One region of the Streptomyces dangxiongensis genome, then DNA from elsewhere that is predicted to be linked to it. Evidence: riboswitches for the same ligand, from Rfam matches in the RefSeq annotation. Region 1 holds a riboswitch; each other region holds the start of a gene.
The links. Region 1 has a riboswitch for cobalamin ahead of D9753_RS27540 (cobalamin biosynthesis protein). Riboswitches for the same ligand answer to the same signal wherever they lie in the genome.
Positions count from the first base shown of each region.

Region 2: it holds a riboswitch for cobalamin, as region 1 does, so the genes downstream of both, D9753_RS08345 (CbtB domain-containing protein) here and D9753_RS27540 (cobalamin biosynthesis protein) in region 1, are expected to answer to the same signal.
Region 3: it holds a riboswitch for cobalamin, as region 1 does, so the genes downstream of both, D9753_RS17160 (Nickel transporter NicT) here and D9753_RS27540 (cobalamin biosynthesis protein) in region 1, are expected to answer to the same signal.

Region 1 is NZ_CP033073.1:6,103,526-6,109,371, reverse strand. It holds gene D9753_RS27560 (class II aldolase/adducin family protein) at 1-528, opposite strand, end outside; gene D9753_RS27555 (GH25 family lysozyme) at 992-1,615, shown strand; gene D9753_RS27550 (inorganic phosphate transporter) at 1,597-2,853, shown strand; gene D9753_RS27545 (hypothetical protein) at 2,889-3,116, shown strand; cobalamin riboswitch at 3,247-3,387, shown strand; gene D9753_RS27540 (cobalamin biosynthesis protein) at 3,503-4,447, shown strand; gene D9753_RS27535 (cobyric acid synthase) at 4,444-5,846, shown strand, end outside.
Region 2 is NZ_CP033073.1:1,888,873-1,894,718, reverse strand. It holds gene D9753_RS08355 (amidase) at 1-361, opposite strand, end outside; gene D9753_RS08350 (hypothetical protein) at 702-2,297, shown strand; cobalamin riboswitch at 2,369-2,488, shown strand; gene D9753_RS08345 (CbtB domain-containing protein) at 2,525-2,746, shown strand; gene D9753_RS08340 (CbtA family protein) at 2,768-3,520, shown strand; gene D9753_RS08335 (histidine phosphatase family protein) at 3,626-4,207, opposite strand; partial or broken gene D9753_RS39310 (potassium-transporting ATPase subunit KdpA) at 4,313-4,459, opposite strand; gene kdpF (K(+)-transporting ATPase subunit F) at 4,510-4,614, opposite strand; gene meaB (methylmalonyl Co-A mutase-associated GTPase MeaB) at 4,911-5,846, opposite strand, start outside.
Region 3 is NZ_CP033073.1:3,842,933-3,848,778, forward strand. It holds gene D9753_RS17150 (glycoside hydrolase family 13 protein) at 1-1,428, opposite strand, end outside; gene D9753_RS17155 (ArsR/SmtB family transcription factor) at 1,510-1,860, opposite strand; cobalamin riboswitch at 1,939-2,123, shown strand; gene D9753_RS17160 (Nickel transporter NicT) at 2,153-3,238, shown strand; gene D9753_RS17165 (nucleoside hydrolase) at 3,291-4,256, opposite strand; gene D9753_RS17170 (hypothetical protein) at 4,460-5,260, shown strand; gene D9753_RS17175 (helix-turn-helix domain-containing protein) at 5,264-5,846, opposite strand, start outside.

The DNA.
Region 1 (5,846 bases):
GGTGCCGTACGTGATCGTGCCGTGGTTGCGGAGCAGGCAGCCGGAGCGGCCGTCGAGGGCGCGGAGCATGTGCTCGGCCAGTTCGTCGGTGCCGTAGGTGGCGTAGGGGGCGACGCGGACGGGCCCGCCGAGGGCGCAGGCCATGTAGTGGATCGGCGGGAGCGCGGGCACGAGCGTGGAGACGGCGGTGGCGTGCACGGCGTGGGTGTGGACGACGGCGCGGGCGTCGGTGGTGCGGTAGACGGCGAGGTGCATGGGCAGTTCGCTGGTCGGCGCCAGGGTGCCCCGCGTCTGGCGGCCGGTGAGGTCGACGGCGGTGAGGTCGCCGGGGGTGAGCCGGTCGTAGGGGACGCCCGTCGGGGTGATCAGCACCAGGTCCCCGAGGCGCGCGGAGACGTTGCCGGAGGTGCCGACCACGAGTCCGTCGGTGACGGTCCGGCGTGCCGTCGCGACCAGTTCCGCCCAGAGTCGCGTCTCTTCCTGCCCGGTCTCTTCCGCGTCTGCCGGGTTCCGCCGCAGTTCAGCCATGCGGTGATCCTGCCAGTCGGCCCGGTGCCGCGTGGGCGGGCCGGTCACTTCCCTTCGGAAGCCGTGCCAGAGGCCTGCCGGAAGGCGTTCCACCGAACGGGGGAAACGATCGCGAAACGCTCGAAACAGACACAGCTTCGACGATCACCGGCCCTGCAATGGTCCCTCTTGCCCATTTCCGCCCACTTCTGCTCACCGGACGATCCGGACGGTCGCCGCCGCCCGCGGAGCCCCGGCCGTCCGTCACACCGCAGAGACGCACGGCCCGTACACGGCACCCTTGACCGCCACCACGCCGGCTTCGTGGCGGCGGTCGCGGCGGCCCCCGCCCTGACGGGGACCGCCGTGGCCGCGCAGGCCGGGCCGGTGGAGTCCACCACGGCGCTCCCCCGGGGGCACGACGTGCCGTTCCACCAGTGGCGGGCCGCCCGGCCGGCCGCCCGGGCGAGGGGCCGCGCGGTTCGTGTACGTCAAGGCGACCGAGTCCACGACGCACCGCAATCCCCACTTCTCCGGGCAGGACGCCGGCGCGCGCACGGCCGGCCTGATCCGGGGCGCGTACCACTTCGCCCTGCCGAATCGTTCCTACGGCGCCCGGCAGGCCGCGTACTTCGTGCGCCACGGCGGCGACCGGCGGGCGGACGGCCGGACGCCGCCGCCGGCGCCGGACGTGGAGTACAACCCGTACAGCACCCGGCACAAGTGCTACGGCCCGGGCAAGGCGCGGCGGACGGGCCGCCGCCCGGTGGTCCGTACGACGACCCGGCGGTGGAGGCGGTGCACCGGCGACAGCCGCGCCTTCGCCTCCTCGAACCCGCTGCGGATCGCCCGGCACGGCACCGCACGGCCGGGCGCGCTGCCGGGTGACCAGGATCTCTTCGACGGCTCCGCAGGCCGGCCGCGGACGTTCGCGCGGGGCCGGCGGCCAAGGGGCGTCTGGGGCGGCCGGGCCGAGCGGCACTCGGGACCCGTACGACGGTCACCACCATGCCGGTCCCAGTTCATCTTCCGTTCACCCAGGTTGCTTACGTTCGACTCGCCAATGACGTCGAACGATTGCCTGGGTAAATGGAAAGCTTCTCGCTGATCCTCGCGATTGTGGTGGTAACCGCTCTCGCGTTCGATTTCACGAACGGTTTCCACGACACCGCGAACGCGATGGCCACCACCATCTCCACAGGCGCCCTGAAGCCCAAGATCGCGGTGGCCATGTCCGCCGCCCTCAATCTTGTGGGCGCCTTCCTCTCCGTGGAGGTCGCGAACACGATCTCCAAGGGTCTCGTCGACGAGAGCGGCATCCGTCCCGAGGTCATCTTCGCCGCGCTGGTCGGCGCGATCCTCTGGAACCTGCTGACCTGGCTGGTGGGCCTGCCCTCCAGCTCCTCGCACGCCCTGATGGGCGGCCTGGTCGGCGCCACCGTCGCCTCCGCCGGTTTCGGCGCCGTCCACGGTGACGTTCTGGTCACCAAGGTGCTGCTCCCGGCGGTCGCCGCGCCGCTCGTGGCCGGTCTCGCCTCGCTGCTGGCCACCCGGTTCTCCTACGGCATCGGCGGCACCGCCGACGGCGAGGCCACCCGCAAGGGCTACCGCGCCGGCCAGATCGCCTCCGCCGGCCTGGTCTCCCTGGCCCACGGCACCAACGACGCCCAGAAGACGATGGGCATCATCACCCTCGCCCTCATCGCGGGCGGCTCCATCGCCCCCGGCTCCAACCCTCCCACCTGGGTGATCCTCTCCGCCGGCCTGGCCATCGCGCTCGGCACCTACATCGGCGGGTGGCGCATCATCCGCACCATGGGCAAGGGCCTGACCGACCTGGAGCCGCGCCAGGGCTTCGCCGCCCAGACCAGCGCCGCGACCGCCATCCTGGCCTCCGCCCACCTCGGTTTCTCCCTCTCCACCACCCACGTCGTCTCCGGTTCGGTGATGGGCGCGGGCCTCGGCCGCAAGGGCGGTGTGGTCCGCTGGTCCACCGCGACCCGCATGTTCGTCGCCTGGGCGCTCACCCTCCCGGCCGCCGCGCTGGTCGGCGCGGGCGCCGAGTCCGTCACCGGCCTGGGTGACTGGGGTACCGCAGTCGTCGCCGTCTTCCTCGTCGCCTCCAGCGCCGCGATCTACAAGTTCTCCCGCCGCGAGGTCGTGGACCACACCCACGTGGTCCAGGAGAGCGGCGAGCCGGCCGGTGTGGTCACCACCGCCATCGCCGCCGTGATCCCGCCCCCGGCCGGCCAGGTCGTCGTCGACCTGGACATCGCCTTCCCGCAGCAGGCCACGGCCCCGGCCGTCGAGCCCGCTCCCCCGGCGGCCCCGGCCGCCACCGTCTGAGCCCGGTCACCCCGGTTACCGAAGGAAGCATCCCCATGAAGATCGACTGGGCGGCCCTCGGCTCCGTCTTCGGAGTGAGCCTCGTGGCCACCGTGGGCCTCGTGTCCCTGTTCACCCTCGGCATCGCGGGCCTGAACCGGCGCGAGAAGGCCACGGCGCAGGGCGGCACCGCGGGACTCGCCGTCACCGGCGCCTACCTCTGCTTCGCGGCCTGCGCGGCGGCGGTGGCGTACGGCATCCACCTGGTCGTGGCCAAAGCCTGACCCGCGCCCCCTCGGAGGCTCCCCCGCACCGGCCGTGGAGGGGAGCCTCCGTCATGTCCCACCCGGCCCGCACGTCCCTCGGTGTGGTGATCGGCACACTCTCCCCACGCAGGTCAACGGCAAGTTGACGGCCCTTCCGGGCGCGTGGTGGACTGCCCAGGCCATCTACGGCGGCAGAAGAGGAAGCCGGTGCGAATCCGGCGCGGTCCCGCCACTGTCACCGGGGAGGAATCCCCGGGAGCCAGGAACTCTCACCGCCGATTCACGTCGAACCAGGGCGCGGACACCCTGAGTGAGGACCTACAGCGACATGCTCGGCTGCCCATCGAGGACCCGTTCGAGGACCCGCACCCGGACCGCTCCCGCCCCCACGGCCGGCTGAGCCGATGGGTGCCGATCGCACATACGCGTACGGCGCCGCCGCCGGCCTCCTCGGTGACCTGCTCCTCGGCGATCCGCGCCGCGGGCATCCGGTCGCCGCGTTCGGCCGGGCGGCCGGAGCCGTGGAACGCGTCCTGTGGCACGACCATCGCGGCTGGGGTGCCGTGCACACCGCCGTGTGCGCCGGCGGCGCCGTCGCGCTGGGCGCGCTGGCCGCACGCGCCACGCGCCCCCGCCCCGCCGTCTCCACCGCGCTGACCGCCGTCGCCGCCTGGGCGGTCGTCGGCGGCACCTCGCTCGCCCGCGAGGCCCGCGCCGTCGGGCGCGCCCTGGAGGCCGGGGACGTCGAGGCCGCCCGGGCCCGGCTGCCCCACCTGTGCGGCCGGGACCCGCAGGCGCTGGACGCCGACGGCATCGCCCGCGCCGTGGTCGAGTCGGTCGCCGAGAACACCTCCGACGCCGTGGTCGGCGCCCTCGTCTGGGGCGCCGTGGCCGGCGTCCCCGGGCTGCTCGGGTTCCGGGCGGTCAACACCCTGGACGCGATGGTGGGCCACAGATCACCCCGCCACCGGCGCTACGGCTGGGCCTCCGCCCGCCTCGACGACGTCGCCGGCTGGCCCGGGGCCCGGCTCACCGCCGTACTCGCCACCCTCGCCGGACCCGATCCGCGCGGTGCCGCGCGGGCCTGGCGGGCCGATGCCTCCCGGCACCCGAGCCCCAACGCCGGTCCCGTGGAGGCCGCGTTCGCGGGCGCCCTCGGCGTGCGGCTGGGCGGCACGCTCTCCTACGGCGGCCGGGTCGAACACCGGCCCGTGCTCAACGGCGGCACCGGACGGCCGGTCCGGGTCATCGACATCGACCGGGCCGTACGGCTCTCCCGTCGCGTCGGCCTCCTCGCGCTCGGCACCACGCTCGCCGCGCGCGGCCTGATGAAGGGACGTGGGAAGTGAACGGGGGTCTCCTCGTCGCCGGCACCACCTCCGACGCCGGCAAGAGCGTCGTGACGGCCGGGATCTGCCGCTGGCTGGTCCGCCAGGGCGTGAAGGTGGCGCCGTTCAAGGCGCAGAACATGTCCCTGAACTCGTTCGTCACCCTGGAAGGCGCGGAGATCGGGCGGGCGCAGGCCATGCAGGCGCAGGCCTGCCGCGTCGAGCCCACCGCGCTCATGAACCCCGTGCTGCTCAAGCCGGGCGGCGAACAGAGCAGCCAGGTGGTGCTGCTCGGCAAGCCCGTCGGGGAGCTGAGCGCGCGCGGCTACCACGGGGGGCGCCAGCAGCGGCTGCTCGGCACGGTGCTGGACTGCCTGGCCGAGTTGCGGGGCACGTATGACGCGGTGATCTGTGAGGGGGCGGGCAGTCCGGCCGAGATCAACCTGCGGCGGACGGACATCGTCAACATGGGCATCGCCCGCAACGCGCGGCTGCCCGTGCTGGTGGTGGGGGACATCGACCGCGGGGGCGTCTTCGCGTCCTTCTTCGGCACCGTCGCCCTGCTCTCCCCCGAGGACCAGGAACTGGTCGCCGGGTTCCTCGTGAACAAGTTCCGCGGCGACGTGTCGCTGCTGGAGCCGGGCCTGGACATGCTGTACGGGCTCACCGGACGGCGGACGTACGGCGTCCTGCCCTTCCGGCACGGCCTCGGCATCGACGAGGAGGACGGCCTGAGAGTGTCCCTGCGGGGCACCGTCCGCGAGTCCTCCGTGACGCCCCCGGTCGGCGCGGACGTGCTGCGGGTCGCCGTCTGCGCGGTCCCGCTGATGTCCAACTTCACCGACGTGGACGCCCTCGCCGCCGAACCGGGCGTCGTCGTGCGCTTCGTGGACCGCCCGGAGGAGCTGGCCGACGCCGACCTCGTGGTGGTCCCGGGCACGCGCGCCACCGTGCGGGCGCTGCAGTGGCTGCGGGAACGCGGGCTGGCCGACGCCCTCGTACGGCGGGCCGCCGAGGGGCGCCCCGTGCTCGGCATCTGCGGCGGTTTCCAGCTCCTCGGCGAGCACATCGAGGACGAGGTCGAGTCCCGCGCCGGACACGTCCCCGGGCTCGGCCTGCTCCCCGTCCGGGTCCGCTTCGCCCGCGAGAAGACCCTCACGCGGCCCGTCGGCCAGGCCCTCGGCGAGCGGGTGGAGGGGTACGAGATCCATCACGGGGTCGCCGACGTCACCGGCGGGGAGGCCTTCCTGGACGGCTGCCGTGCCGGCCGGACCTGGGGCACCCACTGGCACGGCTCGCTGGAGTCGGACGGCTTCCGGCGGGCCTTCCTGCGCGAGGTGGCCGCCGCCGCGGGCCGCCGCTTCGTGCCCGCGCCGGACACCTCCTTCGCCGCGCTGCGCGAGGAGCAGCTCGACCGGCT
Region 2 (5,846 bases), 4.2 Mb from region 1:
CGACCACGATGGCGCCGGCATCGGTCAACCGCTCGACGCACAGGATCGTATCCTGTGCGACCTCCTCCGCGAAGATCTTCGAACCACGCGTGACGCGCACGCCCGCGACGGGATCCAGGTCCTTCACGCCGATGGGCACCCCGTGCAGCGGACCCAGCTCGGCCCCGGACAGCACGGCCTGTTCCGCTTCCTTGGCTGCGGCGAGCGCCTGGTCGGCGCAGACCGTGACGAACGCGTTGACCGCGGGGTTGAGCCGCTCGATGCGGTCCAGGGAGTTCTGCACCACCTCCACCGGTGACACGGTCCGGGAACGAACAAGCTCGGCGAGCTGGAGCGCCGTCAGCGCCTCGAAATCGCTCATCACTCTTTCCTTCCTCGACAACACCGGCATCCGTGGACCGGCGTACCAGTAGCCGCCCAGCCGGGTGGGACTTGGTACGGACTAAAACACCGCGGCGTCGCAGAGGGTTGCGTGATCGGTGGCCGCGTACCCCCACCGAACAGCCCGTGACGACTGTTTTCGGCCGGACACGCGCCGATCGGCGGAAGCCGGACACCGATCGTGAGGAACGATGCGCGCTGCGAAGTCATGGCCGGTCGGGTGCGGCGGTACTACGGTGACCCCTCAAGTGACGCCCCGACCGTGTCCGAGGGGGAAGCGGTCCGCTCGCCGGGGGCGTCCGGGGCCGAGGGGAGCCACCGTGCAGGTGCTGTATGCCGTCGCGTTCGATGTCCAGGACGCCCGGTGCGCCCGGCGGCCCGGACACGTGTACGAGCGTCTCCGTGACCATCTCGCCGCATGGCTCGGTGACCGCGGCCGGTTACCGGCGCCGTACCCCGCGGATCTCGACCGCGCCGGGCGGGCGGTGATCACCGGCAGGATTCCCGGGCAGGGCGAACGGCGGGTGAGCTGGTCCGTGGCGGGCGACGAGCGTGCCCGCGCCCTGCGGATGGCCATTCACCAGCCGCTGTCGGACGGCCCGGCACAGTTCGTCACCCGCGTCACGGTCTCCGGGACGGAGGACGGCGCCGGGGGACTCCGGGTCGTCATGGGCAGGGAGATCCCCGACGGCTGGATCGCGCCGGTGCAGAACCCGCGGCTCAGGCGTCCCCATCTGCTGCGTGCGGTGCTCGCGGACGGCGAACTCGATGTGCGGGTGCTCGGCCAGCGCGCCACCGGGCGGTACGAGCGGATCCGGGAGCACGGGCACGCGGCGGTCCTGCTGGAGTCGCTCGCGCTGAGCACGCGCCTGCCCATCCTTCTCATGCACCCCCGGGACCAGGCGGCGTGGACGACGGCGGCCGACGCCTCGGGGCAACTCGCCGGACTGGCCCAGGTCGTGACGCTGAACTACGTCACCGCGCAGGCCGTCCGCCGGGTCCACGAACAGGTGGCCGTGCCGAGCGGCGGGGCACGGCTGGTCTGGCCCAACCTCGGCCTGGAGCATCCCGCCTACTCCCGCGAGCAGGTGTCCCAGCCGTCCTTCGTGAGCAGACGGCTGATGCCCTCGCTCGCCCACCTCTCCGTCATCGCCCGGGGCAGCGACACGGCGTGGGAGCGGGCGCGGCAGGCCTCCTACCGGGCCGGGGCGCGCAGAGCGGCGGAACGGCTGTCGCGCGCCCAGGCCGCCGGCGACACGACCGCCGAACTCCAGGCGCTGAAGGAACGCGCGCGGCAGCTCGAGGAGGACACCAGGTCGTGGGAGGACATGGCCCAGAGCTGTATGGAGGAACGCGACAAGGCGCAGTCCGAGGCCGCCGCGGCCGAGGCGCTGCGCCAGGACCGGGACTACTGGAAGAAGCTGTACCTGGAACAGTCCAGGGGCGGGACCGGGCAGGCGGCCGAGCCGGACGTCTGGCACCGGATCCCGGTCCTGGGCACGGACGCCGTACCCACCTTCGAGGCTCTCGCCAGGACGTCGGAGGAACGCCTCGTGTTCACGGTGCGGGCGGCGCGGGCGTGGAAGGCCTCCCAGTACCCGTATCCCGAGGAGATGACCGACCAGCTCATCGCCCTCGCCCAGGCCGCGATGGACCTGTACACCAAGCCCGGCAAGCGGCCCAGGCTCGACCAGTGGTTCTACGACCACCACGGGCTGAGGTTCGCGAACAGCGACGAGAAGCTCAGCAAGAACAAGGACAAGCGCTACTTCACGTTCGAGCACAAGCGCCGGGACGGGCTGCCGCACATCAAGGTCCGGGACGCCGTGTCGCCGAGCGAGGCCGGGCGGATCTACTTCGCGCTGGACCCCGAGGGCAAGCGGCTGATCGTCAACCATGTGGGGCTGCACCTGTGACCGGCCGCGCCGCCCGGCCGTACGCCCGACGGGCGTGCGCCCTTGGCCGGGCAGGCGCCGCGCGGTACGGTCTGTCCGATATCGACGACGGTCGACGGAAGCCGGTGCAAGTCCGGCACGGTCGCGCCACTGTATGCGAGAGCCTCCGGGTGTTCGTGAGTCAGACCCGTGGCCGTCGTCCTGTGCACCACCGAGATGGGACGCGAACTCCCAGAGGAGGTCCTGCCATGGCGCAGACCGTCGCTCCGCCGACAGCCACCACCCCCGCCGTACCGGCCAAGCTGCCACTGAAGGCCATCGCTCCGTGGGCGGTCTTCTTCGGCATCCTCATGCTCGTCCTGCTGTACTTCGTCGGCGCCGAACAGGGCGCCACCTCCGTGCTCAACGGCACGGACGTCCACGAGTGGGTGCACGACGCCCGCCACCTGCTCGGCTTCCCCTGCCACTGACGCGAGGGACGCCCCACACCCATGAACTCCGCAACAGTGAGGAACCTCCTCGTGCGGGGCATGCTCGCCGGTCTGGCCGCCGGCGTGCTCGCCCTGGTCGTCGCCTACTTCCTCGGTGAGCCGAGCGTCGACAGGGCGATCGGCTTCGAGGACGCCCACTCCCACGCGCACGAGACGGAGGTCGTCTCGCGCTCCGTGCAGTCCACCGCCGGCCTCGCCACCGGTGTCCTCGTCTACGGGGTCGCGTTCGGCGGCATCGCCGCACTCGCCTTCTGCTTCGCGCTCGGCCGCGTCGGCCGCTTCTCCCCGCGGGCGACCGCGCTGCTGCTGTCGGGCTCCGCGCTGCTCGTCGTGTACGTCGTCCCGTTCCTGAAGTACCCGGCCAGCCCGCCCTCGGTCGGCGACCCCGGCACCATCGGCGAACGGACCGGCCTGTACTTCCTGATGATGCTGCTCAGCGTGCTCCTCGCGGTCGCCGCCACCCTTGTGGGCAAGCGGCTCGCACCCCGGCTGGGCACCTGGTACGCCACCGTCGCCGCGGTGGCCGCCTTCGCCCTCGTGACGGCAGTGGCCTATGCCTTCCTGCCGGTCGTCGACGAGGTGCCGAAGGACTTCCCGGCCGCCCTGCTGTGGCGGTTCCGTCTCTCCGCGCTGGCCGTCCAGGCCGTCCTGTGGGCCGGATTCGGCCTGCTCTTCGGCGAGTTCGCCGAACGGCTGCTGCACCCGAGGCGCGTACGGTCCGGCGCCGGGCGACCGGTTCCCGCGCCGCACTGAACCACCAGGGACGCGAGGGGGCCTTTCGGATCCGTCCGAGGGGCCCTCTCGGCGTTCGCGTGACCGTCCGGTGCCCTCTCGGCGTTCCCGGGACAGCGGCCGGTGTCAGTGGGCGGACGTGCTCCCCAGCGGGTGGCCGAGCCGCAGGTTCCAGCGTCCGGACCGGCCGGTGACCTCCGTCGCCGTGAGCGGCGGCACGTCGAGGCGCCAGAACGCGGCGGCGGGCACGTGCAGGACGTGCACCACCACCGCGCGGACGACCTCCGGCTCCACCACGGCCACCGTCCGGCCCCCGGCGTGGCCGCACCGCTCCAGCCACCGTGCGACGCGCTCGCACAGGTCCCGTACCGAGGTGCCGCCGTGCGGTGCCGCGTCCGGATCGGCCAGCCAGCGGGCCAGCGCCGCCGGTTCGGCGCCGCCGACGTCCGCCAGCGCCCGGCCCCGCCACCGGCCCACGTCCAGTCCGGCGAGTTCCGCCGTCCCGGTGGCGTCGAGACCGAGCGCCGAGGCCGTCTCCCGGCAGCGCGTGCTGGGGGAGGCGAGGACCTGCCCGGCGGCGGGCACGTGACCCGCCGCCGCCATGGCCCGCGCCACGCCCGCGTCGTCGAGCGAGTCACCGTCGTCGAAACGGGCCCGCCGCAGGGAGGGGGTCGTCGCGGGTGCGATCAGGGTGACACGGGTGGTCACGGGGTCGGTCCTCCTGTCGTTCACGTACGCCTTGCCTGACCGTCGTCCGAGCGGCCCCGGCGGCCCGTCCGCGTGCGGGCCGCCGGGGGCCGTCGTCACCGCGCGCAGATACGCGGGCCAGGTCATCTCGGCGTCGGGGTCGGCACCGATGCCCCGGTAGATCCACGTCTCCACCCGCAGATGCCGCCGCGAGGAGCAGACCCGGGCCATACCGGTGCCGAGGGGGATGTGGATGAGCGCCAACGCGCCCATGAGGGCGAGCAGTTGGAGCACGCCTGCCGTTACGGGGCCCATGTCCGCGCTCAGAACCTCTCCGGGAAGAGCAGGGCGAGGACGAGGTGGCCCAGCAGGGCGACGGCAACGATCAGGCCGACTCCCGTCTCGACGTGGGACGCGTCGACGGTCACAGTCTCGTCACCCCCGGGCGACGAGTGCCACCAGCGCGAAGGCCGCGAGCACGGTGACGACGAAGGCCGCATCGGCCATCGCGGACTCCTGAAAGGTGAAGGGGCGGAAGGGGAACGGTGACAGCACACCACTCCCGTGGCCGGATACGACCGCCCCTTGACGGCCTCCATACGACGGTCCGCCCGCCCTTGACGGAACCCATACGCCGACCGACCGCCGGACCGCCCGGCCTGCCGGCGCGGGCCGGAGTCCGCCCGACCGGGACCCCGGCCGGCTGTGGGCCTCGCCTGCCGGGTCAGACGTCCGCGGGCGGAGCGGCGCGGTCCTCGAAGGTCGCGAGGATGCGTTCCGCGGCCAGGGTCGCCGTCAACCGGCCCTCCCGCACCTGCCGTTCGAGGCCGGGGGCGGTCGCGCGCACCGCCGGGTCGGCGTGCAGCCGGCCGAGCAGTTCGTCGCGGACCATCGCCCACGTCCACTCGACCTGCTGGTCCCGTCGTTTCGCGGCCAGCCGCCCGGTGGAGTCCAGCAGCGTACGGTGCTGCTCCAGCCGCTCCCACACCGTGTCCAGACCGGTGGCGTCCCGGGCGCTGCAGTGCAGCACCGGCGGCGTCCAGAACGCGTCCTTGCCGTGCATCAGCCGCAGCGCGCCCGCCAGCTCCCGGGCCGCGGCCCGCGCGTCGCGCTCGTGCGGGCCGTCCGCCTTGTTGACGGCGATGACGTCGGCCAGCTCCAGGACGCCCTTCTTGATGCCCTGCAACTGGTCGCCGGTGCGGGCCAGCGTCAGCAGCAGGAAGGAGTCGACCATGCCCGCGACCGCCGTCTCGGACTGGCCCACGCCGACGGTCTCCACGAGGATCACGTCGTAGCCGGCCGCCTCCATGACCACCATCGACTCCCGGGTGGCCTTGGCGACGCCGCCGAGCGTGCCCGCGCTGGGGGAGGGCCGGACGAAGGCGTCCGGGTCCACCGCGAGCCGCTCCATCCGGGTCTTGTCGCCGAGGATGGAGCCGCCGGTGCGGGTGGAGGACGGGTCGACGGCGAGGACGGCGACCCGGTGCCCCAGCGAGGTCAGCAGTGTGCCGAACGCGTCGATGAACGTCGACTTGCCCACCCCCGGCACCCCGCTCACCCCGATCCGCCGGGCCCGGCCGCTGTGCGGCAGCAGCTCGGTGAGGAGCTGCTGCGCCAGCGTCCGGTGCTGCGGGCGGGTGGACTCGACGAGCGTGATGGC
Region 3 (5,846 bases), 2.3 Mb from region 1:
CGCGGTGCGGTACAGCTCCAGGGTGGAGCCCTCGGTGCCCGCCTGCGCCTCGACGGCGTACGCCGCGAAGGACTCCGGCTGCGGCAGCCAGGCGGCGCCGGACCCGAAGCCGTACGACGGCCCGGTCGTCGTCCACGGCAGGGGCACGCGGCAGCCGTCGCGGCCCTTGCGGACGTGGCCGGTGTGCTCCCAGATCGGGTCCTGGAGCACCTCGGTGGGCAGGTCGGCGACCTCGGGCAGGCCGAGTTCCTCGCCCTGGTAGAGGTACGCCGACCCGGGCAGCGCCAGCATCAGCAGGGTCGCGGCCCGGGCCCGGCGCAGGCCCGCCGCCGCGTCGACCGCGGGCGCGGTGCCGCCGGACAGCAGCCAGGCCGCCGGGTCGGTGCCGGGCGGCAGCACGAGGCGGGAGGCGTGCCGGACGACGTCGTGGTTGGACAGCACCCAGGTGGCGGGGGCGCCGACGGCACGGGCGGTGGCCAGCGAGGCGGTGATGACGTCCCGCAGCTCCTCCGCGTCCCACGGGGCGCCCAGGTACTCGAAGTTGAACGCCTGGCCGAGTTCGTCGGGGCGGGCGTACAGGGCCCGCCGGGTGCCCGGCACCCAGGCCTCGGCGACGGCGGTGCGCGGCGGGCTGTAGGCGTCGAAGACCGTGCGCCAGTCGCGGTAGATCGCGTGGACCTCGTCGCGGTCCCAGTACGGGTGGCTGCCGGGCGGGACCGCCAGCAGGGCCTCCTCACCGGTCGCGCCGACATCGCCGACGTCCCGCAGCGGCTCGGTGAGGTCCTTGGCCAGCCCGTGCGCGACGTCGACCCGGAACCCGTCGACCCCCCGGTCGGACCAGAAGCGCAGGGTGGTGCGGAAGTCCGCGCGGACCTCCTCGTCGTCCCAGTTGAGGTCGGGCTGTTCGGGGGCGAAGAGGTGCAGGTACCACTCGCCGTCGGGCACCCGCCGCCAGGCGCTGCCGCCGAACAGCGACTGCCAGTCGGTGGGCGGCAGTTCGCCGTGCGCGCCGCGGCCCTCGCGGAAGACGTAGCGGTCGCGGGCGGCGGAGCCTGGGGCGGCGCGCAGCGCCTCCTGGAACCAGGGGTGCCGGTCGGAGGTGTGGTTGGGGACGACGTCGACGACGACCTTCAGGCCGAGCCGGTGCGCCTCGGTGACCAGGGCGTCGAAGTCGTCCAGGGTGCCCAGGCGCGGGTCGACGTCCCGGTGGTCGGCGACGTCGTAGCCGCCGTCGGCGAGTTCGGAGGGGTAGAAGGGGCTCAGCCACAGGGCGTCCACGCCGAGCGTGGCCAGGTGGTTCAGGCGCTGGGTGATGCCCCTGAGGTCGCCCAGGCCGTCGCCGTCGGCGTCGGCGAAACTGCGCGGGTAGACCTGGTAGATGACGGCCTGCCGCCACCAGTCGGGGTTCCTGGACGAGAGGTCTGCCATGCGGGCTCCCAGAGGACGGACGACGGTACGGACTCGGTATCTGTCCACATTGCCCGGAAAGGGAACCTTTTTCGAGGCCGGTCAGGGGGTGCAGTGCTCCAGCAGGTCCCGCACCCGCGCGTCCACCACGCGGTAGCGCACCACGCGCCCCTCCTTCTCCCCCGCGACCACCCCGGCCGCCCTCAGCAGCCGCAACGCCTGGGAGACGGCGGGATCGTTCATGCCGGTGGCGATCGCGAGGTCGGAGACGGCGAGCGGGCCGGTGCGGTGCAGGGCGAGCAGCAGCGCGAGCCGGTTGGCGTCGGCCAGGAGGGAGAAACGGCCGGCCCAGGTGCGCAGGTGGTCCGCGTCGCCGATGGCGGCGATCGCCTCGCACACCCGGTGACCGTCGATGGTGCGACGGTCGGCTCGGTCGGCAGGCACGAGATGCATGACGCCATCCTCGCAGGCACCGATGTGATCTTGAATACCTGCGCAGGTGCGCAGCTATGCAGGGAACCTGCCGCCCCTCTACGGTGGGCGGGCCGTGGTGCTCGGGAAGTCGATGCAAGGTCGACGCGGCCCTCGCCACTGTGATCAGGGAGTTCCCGTTCCGTCCGGCAGCAGCCGGGCCACTGGTCGTACGCGACCGGGAAGGCAGGGACGGCGGACGCGGACCTGTAAGCCAGGAGACCGGCCACGGCGACTCACGAAGTGATCCACGAGGTGCTGGAGCGTGAACCTGATGGCCGATGCCGCGTCTTTCCGCTGGCGACGCGAGGACACCGTCAAGACGGCGGGGCTGATGGCGGTGATAGTCGCCCTGCACGTCGTCGCCTTCGGGATCCTCTTCCTCCTCGTCGCCCCCGAGCACTACCGGGTGGGCACCGACGTCTTCGGCGTCGGACTCGGCGTCACCGCCTACACCCTCGGCATGCGGCACGCCTTCGACGCCGACCACATCGCCGCCATCGACAACACCACCCGCAAGCTGATGGCCGACGGCAAGCGGCCCGTGTCGGTGGGCTTCTGGTTCGCGCTCGGCCACTCCAGCGTCGTCGTCCTGCTGGCGCTGCTGATCGCGGGCGGCACCTCCCTCGCCGGGAAGGTCATGAACGAGGGGTCCAGCACCCACCAGGTGCTCGGCGTCCTCGGGACCACGGTCTCCGGCACGTTCCTCTACCTCATCGCGGCCCTGAACCTGGTCGCACTGGTGGGCATCCTGCGGGTGTTCCGCGCCATGCGCGCCGGAGCGTACGACGAGAAGGAGCTGGAACAGCACCTGGCCTCGCGCGGCTTCATGAACCGGCTCCTCGGCCGGCTCACCAGGTCCGTGTCCCGGCCGGGCCAGATGTACCCGCTCGGCTTCCTCTTCGGCCTCGGCTTCGACACGGCCACCGAGGTCACGCTGATGGTGATGGCCGGCTCGGGTGCGGCGGCCGGCCTGCCCTGGTACGCGATCCTCTGCCTGCCGCTGCTCTTCGCCGCCGGCATGAGCCTGTTCGACACCCTCGACGGCACGTTCATGAACTTCGCCTACCAGTGGGCGTTCTCCAACCCCGTCCGCAAGGTGTTCTACAACCTCGCCATCACCGGCCTGTCCGTCGCCGTCGCCTTCTTCATCGGCACGATCGAGCTGGTCGGCGTCCTGCACGAGAAGTTCGACCTGCACGACGACGTCACCGGCTGGGTCGCCGGCCTCGACCTGGACAACGTCGGCTACCTCATCGTCGGCCTGTTCGTCGTCGTGTGGGCGGCGGCACTGGCGTACTGGCGGTTCGCCAGGGTGGAGGAACGCTGGTCGGAACGGGTACCGGCCACCGCCGACTAGGGCGTGGCGTCGAACTCCCGCCGTGGGGCGGGCGGGGGTTCGACGGCACGGCCTAGCGGCCGACGGTCTCCAGGTACAGCCTCACGTACCGGTCCGCGTCCACCTCCAGGGCCACGTCCACCAGGGCGTGTTCGCGGCGGCCCTCGTGGATCTCCGACTCGCCGGGACGGGGCCGGCGGTCCACGACCGTCTGGCCGCGGGACGGGCCGGGGGCCAGGGTGACCTCCACCGGCAGCAGCCGGGTGGTGATGCCCCGCGGGTCGGCGACCGCGCACACCGCGCCCGCGTCGCCGAGGCCGCCCGCCTCCTCCGCCTCGGCCGGCCCGCCCGGCGAGGTCGGCCGGTGGGCGAGGAGGTCGCCGGCCAGGCGGGTGCCGGGCTCGTCGCTGGCGCGCAGCCGGTGCACCTCCGGGCCGTCCACGACGACCTGCTGGAAGACGTCCAGGCCGTACATCGTGATCGGCACCCCGGCCGTCAGCAGGATCGCCGCCGCCTCCGGGTCGTGCCAGACGTTGAACTCCGCGACCGGGGTGGCGTTGCCGACAGCCACGGCCCCGCCCATGAACACGATCCGCCCGATGTTCGACGTCACCTCCGGATGGGTGCGCAGCAACAGCGCGATGTTCGTCAGCGGGGCGGTCGGGACCAGGGTCACCGGGCGCGGGGAGGCGAGGATCTCCCGGTGCAGCAGGGTGACGGCGTCGACGGCCGCCGGGGCCCGGGTGGGCGCGGGCAGGCCCAGGTCACCCATGCCGTCCGTGCCGTGCACGTGCCGGGCCGAGCGGGCCGGCTCGATCAGCGGGCGTGCGGCGCCCCGCGCCACCGGGATGTCGGGCGCGCCCGCCCGCTCCAGCACGGTCAGCGTGTTGCGGACCACCCCGTCGACGTCGGTGTTCCCGGCCACGCAGGTCACCGCCCGCAGGTCGAGACCCGGGTGCCGGACGGCGAACAGCAGGGCCAGGGCGTCGTCGACGCCGGTGTCGCAGTCGATGATCACGGGGATCGGCTCACCGGTCACAGCGCACTCCTTCCGTCGTCCCGACCTTAGATCAGCCTCCGCGCACCCGACCGGCACCGGCCCGGCCGGCCCCCGGGCGGCACCGCGCGGCGTCCCGCGCGTCCCCTCACCCGTACGGCCCCGGAGCGCTGGTGGGCGGGGCGGGGCGGTGGTGCCGTGGGAGCAGGCGTCCCGCCGGTCCGTACGCAGCCCAGGAGGCACCGATGACCCCCGCGATAGCCACCCGCGTCGCCCGGCTCCCCCGGGCCGTCCTGCTGCCCCTCCTCGGCGCCGGTCTGCTCACCGCCGGCGGCTGCGCCGCCCTCGGCCTGAACCGACCGGCGTCCGCCCCGCACCCCCTGCCCACCGTCGACCGGCCGGCCGCGACGCCCAGGACGTCCCCGCGGCCCGACGGGTCCACGCTCAGCGACGAGCAGGCACAGGCCGCGCTCATCACCGAGGGCGACCTCGGCGCCCCCTGGACCTCCACGCGCGGCGCGGCCACCTGGCGGGACGGGCTGCTGAAGGCGACCACCTCGGCCGGGGAGTGCCAGCGACTGCTGGACGCCCTCTACAGCGACGAGTTGCTCGGCGCCCCGGCCCGCGCCGCCATCGGCCTGGACGACGCCGACACCGACGCCCAGCTCCGCTACCAGATCGGCACCCGCCGCCCGTCGGACGTGAACGCCGTACTGGCCTGGTTGCAGACGATGCCGGCGCGGTGCGCGCGGTTCACCGCCACCACCGAGCTGGGGGCGGTGGAGGACGTCCGGGTGATCGACGCGCCGCTGCCCGAGGTCGGGGACGCGCGCCAGGGCCTCAGGGTCAGCGTGGCCGGTACGACACCGGACGGTGAGGAGAGCCTGCTCACGCTGGACCTCGCCACGGTCCGGGTCGGCAAGGACTCCTTCGCCCTCACCAACGGCGGCCTGGGTGACGTACCGAACGACGCGACGCAGGCCGCCGTCCAGATCGGCGCCCTGCGCCTGGCCGACATCCGCGCGCGGGGCCGGGCCCAGGTGTGAGGCTCACAGGGGCGGGTGGGCCGGGGCGGGGCCCAGGGTGGTGGTGCCCGGGGCGGTGCGGTGCCCCAGCCCGGTGCGGTAGGCGTCCAGGGCCGCCTCGACACGGCCCGTACGGCGGAGCAGGTCGCCCAGGAGGCGGCACAGGTCGGCCAGGTCGCCGGCGGCACCCGCGCGTTCCAGCAGGCTGAGGGCGCGGACGTAGTGCTCCTCGGCGGCCTCGGTGTCCCCCGCGTCCTCGGCGATGATGCCGAGCAGGCGGTGCGCGGCGGCGGCGTGGACGGCGCCGCGCTCGGAGGAGAAGTCCCCGGCGACGCCCCGGAGCAGCTCGGCGGCCTCCTCCGACTTGCCCCGGCGGTGCAGCACGTCGGCCAGTTCGACCGCGGCCTGGCTGCGGTACAGGGCGGCCCGGCTCTGCGCGAGCATGGTGTGGGCCTGGCGCAGTTCGGCCTCGGCGCGGTCGAGTTCGCCGTTCTGCGCGCAGACGTAACCGCGCATCCAGTGGCAGTTGGCCAGTTCGGTGCGCAGGCTAAGCTGCCGGTACAGCTCGGCGGCCTTGGCCAGGGAGGCGTCGGCCTCGGCGGCCCGG